DNA from 2 places in the Marivirga sp. genome. Region 2 is predicted to be linked to the other one. Evidence: riboswitches for the same ligand, from Rfam matches in the RefSeq annotation. Region 2 holds a riboswitch; the other holds the start of a gene.

Region 1 (4,651 bases), on a different contig from region 2:
CTCCTGTCCCATCCCCAAATGTTTTATTGGCGATTGTGGCAAATTGAAAGCCCTTAAATGTACTCTCTAATTTCTCCTTCGGGTTAAGCTTATTATTAACTCCTGAAATATTGGCAAAACCAGCGAACTGAATACCCTGAAACTTATCATAATTATAATTGGAAATAAGTCCTAATTCAATACCGCTTACACTTCCTGTAACTCCCGATGTTAGATTTAGTGACAGTTTATAATGATTAGATATCTCATTTACTGTATGATTACTAAAACCAGGGAATGCAGATATATGAACTTTAGATTGTCTGGAATAGGATTGGGGGAAAAGTTTTATAGGTATTGCTATAAATAACAGAAGATAAATAATTCTGATAAAATTTTTCAAAGTAATTAGGCTTGATAGTCAAATTAAATAACGCTATTATGTTATAATATTTCAAAAATAGCACTATAATTTAAAAAAAATTATTTACATAAACATCAATATTAATTATTATCGATAAATACATCAATATTTTTATTTATTGATGATAATAACGATATTTATACTAGTTAAAGCATTCTAATGATAGCAGTCATAACAGGAGACATTATTAATTCCACTGAAAAAGCATCTGTAAATTGGTTAAAAGAACTGAAATCAGTTTTAAGTCAATATGGAAATAGTCCAGAAAAATGGGAAATCTATAGGGGAGACAGCTTTCAGTTGAAACTCCCCCTTGAAAAAGCAATTATAGCCGCCTTCCATATCAAAGCCACCATTAAACAAATTAAAAACAAGGATGTCAGAATGGGGATTGGAGTCGGAAAGGAAGATAATATATCTGAAAAAATATCAGAATCAAATGGTGCTGCCTATCGAAATTCTGGCTTATGCTTTGAGTCGCTAAAGAAAAGTAATATCGCAATTAAATCAAATGATGCTAACTGGGATGAGCCTTTAAATATAATGCTTGAATTAGTACTTTTAATTGCAGACAAATGGACTAAAAGCCAGGCTGAACTTATAAAAACAAGCATCGAAAACCCTGATAAAAATCAAAACCAACTTGCCAAACTATTAGAAAAAACTCAAAGCACCATAAGTATTTCTCTGGACAGAAGTGGATACGATGGCCTGCAAAGAGTACTTGAGTATTATAAGAAGCAAACCCAACTACTATGATTACATTTCTCCTCAAAACCTTAATTGCTCATGTATTAGGTGATTTTGTATTTCAATCCGACCAATGGATCAAAGATAAACAACTAAATAAAGCGAAATCAAAATTCCTTTATTTCCATATTGCCATTCATTGTATTATATTATTGCTTTTATTTAAATTCAATATTGAATTTTGGTTAGCCTTTATTGTAATTCCTATGAGTCATTATGTAATTGACCTCATTAAAATCCATCTTGAAGAAAGAATCAATTCTCGATATCTATTTAGCTTGGATCAACTAGCCCATTTATCAGTCATGCTAGCTATGAGCTGGCATTATTATCCCCAAGAATTAGTTTTCAATTTTCATCTTTCCGATTCTATTTATTTTCTGGCGTTATGTATTCTAATACTTACTTATGGAGTAGCCGTATTGATAAAAGTAATCATGTCGAAATGGGATTTACCGGAAGATTCAGATAAAGATTCATTATCAAAAGCAGGGAAATACATTGGCATTTTAGAAAGGCTTTTTGTTTTTTCTTTTGTTGTAATGCAAGAATGGCAAGCCATAGGATTTTTAATCGCTGCCAAATCCGTATTTCGATTTGGTGATTTGTCACGCGCAAAAGACCGAAAACTCACTGAATACATTCTAATTGGAACATTACTTAGCTTTGGTTTTGCTATTCTGATTGGATTCCTGTATGAAATCATGGTTAAAGAAATTTAAACCCTCCTCAAATAATCCATTCAAAAATAAAATTTTGAACTTTCACTTTACCATTTAAGTTTTTATGCTTTACTTTGGAATACTTATCCAGAAAGACTGAGGGATTGGGCCCTTTGAAGTCTTAGCAACCCTTCCAATGCATTAGCAAAAGGAAACGGTGCTAACTCCCATCTTGACCAAATCATAGGTCAGGAAAAGATAAGAAACAGCCTTTCTCACGGCCCTTTCTGGATGCAAATAATTAAATATTCAGAATGAGTCGATTTTCAAAAGATATTTTAAAGGAAAGAATTTTAGTGTTGGATGGTGCAATGGGCACTATGATTCAAAACTATAAACTCACGGAAGCCGATTACCGTGGAGAACGTTTTGCTGATTACGCTTCAGATTTAAAAGGTAATAATGATTTACTTTCTTTAACCCAACCTAAAATCATTAAAGATATTCACAGAGCGTATCTTAATGCCGGAGCAGATATCATTGAAACTAATACGTTTAGTGGAACTACTATTGCCATGGCCGATTACCAAATGGAAGATTTGGTATGGGAACTCAATGAGCAATCTGCAAGATTAGCTAAAGAAGTTACGGAAGAGTTTACAGATAGGCCAAGATTTGTAGCGGGTTCTATTGGCCCCACCAACAGAACAGCCTCTTTATCGCCAGATGTAAACAGACCTGGGTATAGAGCCACCTCATTTGATGAACTGAAAATAGCTTATAAAGAACAAGCTGAGGCCTTGGCTGCTGGTGGAGTAGATATATTTCTGGTAGAGACTGTTTTTGACACTCTCAATTGCAAAGCCGCTTTAATGGCCATTCAGGAATTGAAAGATGAGAAAGGTATTGATATTCCGGTTATGGTTTCCGGAACTATAACCGATGCCAGTGGTAGAACGCTTTCTGGGCAAACAGTAGAAGCCTTTTGGAATAGTATTCGTCATTTTCCTCTGCTAAGCGTAGGCTTCAATTGTGCGCTGGGTGCCGACCAATTAAAAGTCTATTTGCAACAATTGGCCAGAATTGCGGATGTAGCCATTTCCTGCCATCCTAATGCTGGTCTGCCCAATGAATTTGGTGAGTATGATGAAACACCTGGTCAAATGAGCGGGATTATCAAAAGTTATTTTGATGAAGGATTGGTCAATATTATTGGCGGATGTTGTGGTACTCAACCCGAACATATAAAAGCCATAGCTGACTACGCAAAAAATTCGAAGCCACATAAAATTTCCGGTCAGAAAAAATTAATGCGATTAAGTGGACTGGAGCCTTTATCCATCACTCCTGAACTGAATTTTGTTAATATTGGTGAAAGAACCAATGTTTCGGGTTCTAAAAAATTTGCCAGACTTATCCGTGATGAGAAATTTGAAGAGGCTGTTGACATTGCCGTTGACCAAGTAGAAGGTGGGGCTCAAATTATCGACATCAATATGGATGATGGTATGTTGGATGCGGTCAATGTACTTCCAAATTTCGTCAATCTTATTGCTTCTGAACCAGATATAGCACGGCTTCCTTTTATGATTGATTCATCCAAATGGGAAGTGATTGAGGCAGGCCTAAAATGCTTACAAGGTAAAGGAATTGTTAACTCCATCAGTCTTAAAGAAGGAGAAGAAGATTTTATTGCCAAAGCCAAAAAAATCAAAAGTTATGGATCGGCTGTAGTGGTAATGGCTTTTGATGAAGTAGGTCAAGCGGATACATTTGAAAGAAAAATCGAAGTTTGTAAGCGTTGCTATGATTTACTAGTCAATGAGGCAGAATTCCCCCCTGAAGACATCATCTTTGACCCCAACATCCTTACTATTGGAACAGGAATGGAGGAGCATGATAATTATGCAGTGGATTTTATCAATGCGGTTAAATGGATAAAAGAAAATTTACCACATGCCAAAACTAGTGGTGGAGTCAGTAATATCTCTTTTTCATTTAGAGGAAATAATGTGGTAAGAGAAGCCATGCATTCGGCTTTTCTATATCACGCTATCAAGGCCGGCTTGGACATGGGGATAGTCAATCCGGGAATGTTGGAGGTTTATGATGAAATCGATAAAGAATTACTGGATTATGTAGAGGATTTATTGTTCAACCGCAGATCAGATGCAACCGAGCGATTAATGGCCTATGCTGAAAATTTAAAGCCGGGGGAGAAAGCTGAAAAAGCAGCCCAAGAATGGAGAAGTTTAGAGGTTAATAAAAGATTAGAACATTCCTTAGTGAAAGGAATCACAGAATTTATTGATTCAGACACTGAAGAGGCTAGACAAAAAGCAGCAAAACCTTTAGATGTTATTGAAGGTCCATTGATGGACGGAATGAATGTGGTGGGTGATTTATTTGGTGCTGGTAAAATGTTTTTACCTCAAGTGGTCAAAAGTGCTAGGGTAATGAAAAAGGCGGTGGCTTACCTTTTACCCTATATAGAAGCAGAAAAGAAAGCAAACCCATCGGGAGAGCAGAAGGCCGGAAAAGGCAAAATTCTAATGGCCACCGTAAAAGGCGATGTACATGATATAGGTAAGAATATAGTAGGTGTAGTTTTGGCTTGCAATAATTATGAGATTATTGATTTGGGGGTGATGGTGCCTTTAAATAAAATATTGGAAGAAGCCGAAAAGCACCAAGTTGACATCATAGGATTGAGCGGATTGATTACACCTTCATTAGATGAAATGATTTACGTGGTGGAGGAAATGGAAAAAAGAGGCTTAAAAACTCCGGTTATGATTGGGGGAGCTACTACTTCTCGTATTCATACTGCCGTGAA
Region 2 (4,651 bases):
AATGCTTCTCGCCAACGAAAGTGATTTTTGCTGCTCTTCTTCATTGCTGTTTTCCCCTAATTCGATTGCTTGTCTTTGGAGCTCGTTATAAGCTATCCCCCAAGCGGAATGTTTGGCATTAGAAGCCACTAGGATTTGGTTTTCAATTACTTCTGGCTCTTTGATAGACCATTCCAGTGCTTGCTGTCCACCTAAGGAACCACCAATTAGATAATGAACTTTAGTAACATTCAACGCTTTTCTTAAGTCTATAAAAGAGTTGACCGCATCTCTATTGGTTATTAGGGGAAAATCATCACCATATATTTCTCCTGTTTCGGGATTAACTGAATTGGGACCAGTGCTACCATAACAAGAGCCTAACATATTAGCACAAATAACAGAATGCTTTTCCAAATCAATAAAACCTCCATTTTCAACAAAAAGGGAAGCCCACCAGTCCTTAACTGATGCGCTTCCTGTAAAAGCATGGCAAACCCAAACCACCTCTTTATCTTTTGAAATTTCCCCTAAAACTTCATAATAAAGAGAGGCATCCTGCAAGTTTTGCCCACTTTCTAATTGAAAATAATAAGGTAATTTATGCTGTGGCATAGTTTTCTTCATGTATTTTTTGAAATGACTGTGTAAAATCTGCTATGATATCATCAATATGCTCTATGCCTACAGAAACCCTCAATAAGTTTGGAGATATGCCAGCTGACAATTGTTCTTCATCAGATAATTGCTGATGGGTTGTAGCGGATGGCTGAATAATCAAAGTCTTAGCATCTCCCACATTCGCCAAATGGCTGACCAACTTCAGATTGTCAACAAAAGCCTTAGTTTCCTCTTTATCTCCTTTAAGCGTAAAGGATAAAACACCCCCATAGCCATTGTGCAAATATTTTTTTGCTAGTTGGTAATATTTACTGCTTTCCAATCCCGGGTAATTCACTTTTTCAACCAATGGATGTTTCTCAAGCCAGAAAGCTAATTTCAGGGCATTGTCAACAGTTCTTTGGACTCTTAATGAGAGTGTTTCCAATCCTTGCAGCAGCAAGAAGCTATTGAACGGGCTTAAGGCTGGACCAAAATCTCTTAAGCCTTCTACTCTTGCCCTGATGGCATAAGCAATATTGGGCAGTCCCAATGGATTCCCTTCCCCAAAGGTTTCCCAGAAATTCAGTCCATGATAACCTTCAGATGGCTCAGAAAATTGCGGGAATTTTCCATTGCCCCAATTATAGTTACCGGCATCCACTAATACACCACCTACAGAAGTCCCATGTCCACCAATCCATTTAGTGGCAGATTCTACCACCACATTAGCTCCATGCTCAATGGGTCTGAATAAATAACCACCTGCGCCAAAAGTATTATCCACAATTAATGGTAAGTCATACTTTTTGGCTAAACCTGAAATGGCCTCAAAATCAGGGATATTGAAAGTTGGGTTACCAATGGTTTCCAAATAAATGGCTTTTGTATTTTCATCAATTAAAGCTTCGTATGATTCTACTTCCTCCTCAGGCGCAAACCGCGCTTCTATGCCCAATCGTTTGAAGGATACTTTGAATTGATTGTAGGTACCTCCGTATAAAAATTTGGTAGTGATGAAATTATCGCCAGCTTCCAAGATATTATTCAAGGCAATAAATTGTGCCGCTTGTCCTGATGCAACTGAAACCGCTGCAACCCCACCTTCTAAAGCAGCAATTCTTTTCTCAAAAACATCATTGGTTGGATTCATGATTCTTGAATAGATATTACCAAATTCCTTTAAACCAAATAAGTTTGCTCCATGCTCTGAGCTATTAAAAGCATAGCTAGTGGTTTGATATATTGGAACAGCTCTTGAGTTAGTGGTGGGGTCAATTTCCTGACCGGCATGTAATTGTAATGTTTCGAATTTTTGTGTAGTTGACATAATTTTAAAATTTAAGATGTATGATTTTATTAAATAACTATTTGCGTAATAAACCCCATCAACATGAAAGATGGGTGTAATTAAAATTTTAATTAATTGATTTTGAATGGATTGTATTTATTTCCGGATAAGTACTTAGATAGAAAAGTATAGAGCATTCCTATTCAGATTATCGGGAGAAATCCAAAAAGAGTTGGGTTGTTGATTAACAACAACAGCACATGCACATTCGCATGGGAGATAAAAAAATAAGTTTGTGATTAATTGAATTAGTAGCTTGAATTCTAGAATTGAATTCAGTTGACTTTTGATTAGCGATTTGTACGCTTCTACTTGAGTTGTGTGGTGTTTTCATATTTATATTTCCCTCATAGGGCAGGATTTGGCACCTTGAATCAGGTTGCCAGAGGATCATAGAGCCTGTCTCTTACCTCTTCGTTATAAATTGATTTAATATTTCAAATGTAGGAAAAGCTTTTTGAAATAAACAAACTTTGGACAAAATAAAAACGACTTATTTTGAAATTAATTTTTATACAGAATATTGTATGGGAAAAAATCAAAAAACAACTTATTATATTGTTTTATTGGGTGTAGTTTTTTTATGTTTAAGTAATCCATTTACAATAAGCCATTGCGCTATAATGTAAGTGGTCATCACTGCTACTCCAGCATAAGGGATAGTGTGAGAAAAGCGATTGATGGCTAAAACAGAATCGGAAATAGTAAATAAAGCCGCGCCTAATACTACCAACTGAAAACTTTCATCTGTGGTTTGGTTTTTACGAAACCATGCTATCACTATCATTAAGGCGAGGACGACAGCATATAAAGAAATCGGCACTTGGATTACACTATCGATGTAGGGCAAAATCAGATATGCCATAAGGGCTAAATAAGCTAAAACTATAAAAGGAAAAAAAGACCATTTAAAATTCAACTTATCTTTGAATGTAGCTTTCTTATATGCAATTATATAAACAATATGAGCCCCCAGAAAAGCGGAAATTCCAGCAAAAAAGAACATAAAATGCTTAAATGCGAAGAGCAACATGATGTCGCCAATCCAACTGAATGCAAGTGCCAAAGTAACAAAACTTACCCATTTCTCATCTTTTCTATTATCTGATTTGTCCCAAAAATAGATTAGAAGTGCAATCATCAATAGGGGCTTGCAGATTTGATGAAGTATGTCAATCTCAAAAGTCAGCGAGATTATTTCAAGTACTGCAACTATCCAATAAAAATATGCTTTAAAGTTCATCTAACAATGTTTATCGAAAAGTACTTATTATTAATCTATTATAAAAGAGATTTTAATGAAGAAATTAGGTGTAATAAATTACAAACTTGTTTGTAATACTTTATTTCTTTATAAATTTTTTCAGACTTTTCTCTGAATCAATGGTTAGCATCACATAATAGTGACCGCTAGGAATGTTTTGGATATTGATCTTATAGAGACCATCTTTAATTTTTTCATGGGTAATTTTCATTTTATTACCGATGATACTCATAACTTCAATTTTAATGTCTGAAGAAATGGAACGGTCATTTATTTTCAAATAAATGAAATCCTCTGCAGGATTTGGGTAAACCTCTGCTTCGCTTAATACATGTGTGATATTAAAATCTAATGCTTTATCATTAATAGGTTCTTTTCCAGCATTTGCTATGGTTAAGCTGAAACTGACTACTATAATTAGCAATATGTTTTTAAAGAATTTCATCACAATTTTTTTACGGTCATTACCGGTTATGGTTTAAAGTTTATTTAATTTTCAATTAATTTAAATGCATCCTTCAATTTCAAAATCATAGTGGAAGGAGTCATATAATTTTCCCCATCTTCCTTTAAGCTAAGGTCACCTGCAATTCCGTGCAAAAATACTGCCAATTTTGCTGTTTCGTATGAGTTTTTTATTCGTGGTGCTAAACCAGCCAAAATCCCACATAATACATCGCCACTTCCCCCTTTTGCCATTCCTGGGTTTCCAGTAGTGTTGAAACTTATCTTTCCTTGCTCATTACAAACCGCAGAATATTTGCCTTTTAATATTACTACAACTTGATGATGCATACAGAATGACTTTAGTTGCATCAATGCCTCAAAATTATTTGAATATTCTCCTACCAGCCGTTTGAATTCCCCATGATGTGGCGTTAAAATCGTACCTTTAGGTAGCAATTCCAATAATTCCCTGTTTTGTGCCATTATGCTTATTGCGTCAGCATCTAAGACCAGTTGACCATGATAGGATTTTAAAATTTCTCTAAGCAAAGCCACTGTTTTATTTGCGAAACCAACAGCTGGGCCAAAAATCAAGACATCTTGCGTTTCATAATTCAAGTAACTCCCTAATGCATATTCATTTTCATCCTCCAAGATCAAGGCTTCAGGAATTTGAATTTGTATGATTTCGATACAATGAGGACAGGATTGTACGGTAAGTAATCCAATACCCGAATGTAGAGCGCCTTTTGCGGCTAATATTGCAGCGCCCATTCTAGCGTGACCTCCTGCTAAAATACATGCTCTACCTCTATCTCCTTTATGGGCTATGGAATCTACCTTTATGGAGGATTTAATGGTATTTGTAAGCTCATAAATTGAATAATCGCTTATGCAATTGTTAATGAAATCACTAGATAAGCCTATATCCAGTATTTCAAAATGGCCAATATATTTCTGGTTTTCTGCCATCATAAAAGCTAGTTTTGGAACTTGAAAACTTAAAGTAT

Evidence for each region. A riboswitch is a leader RNA that binds a small molecule or an ion and turns the genes downstream of it on or off. The one in region 2 is predicted to bind S-adenosylmethionine.
Region 1: linked by a shared signal. The riboswitch ahead of metH (methionine synthase) and the one ahead of ACFE0M_RS17940 (O-acetylhomoserine aminocarboxypropyltransferase/cysteine synthase family protein) in region 2 are both predicted to bind S-adenosylmethionine.

What each region holds. Positions count from the first base shown of each region.
Region 1 is NZ_JBNPEF010000025.1:40,667-45,317, forward strand. It holds gene ACFE0M_RS13190 (hypothetical protein) at 1-382, opposite strand, end outside; gene ACFE0M_RS13195 (SatD family protein) at 563-1,162, shown strand; gene ACFE0M_RS13200 (DUF3307 domain-containing protein) at 1,159-1,875, shown strand; SAM riboswitch class I at 1,956-2,080, shown strand; gene metH (methionine synthase) at 2,130-4,651, shown strand, end outside.
Region 2 is NZ_JBNPEF010000037.1:53,328-57,978, reverse strand. It holds gene ACFE0M_RS17945 (homoserine O-acetyltransferase family protein) at 1-606, opposite strand, end outside; gene ACFE0M_RS17940 (O-acetylhomoserine aminocarboxypropyltransferase/cysteine synthase family protein) at 581-1,909, opposite strand; SAM riboswitch class I at 2,264-2,356, opposite strand; gene ACFE0M_RS17935 (lysoplasmalogenase) at 2,484-3,173, opposite strand; gene ACFE0M_RS17930 (T9SS type A sorting domain-containing protein) at 3,274-3,639, opposite strand; gene ACFE0M_RS17925 (NAD(P)H-hydrate dehydratase) at 3,684-4,651, opposite strand, start outside.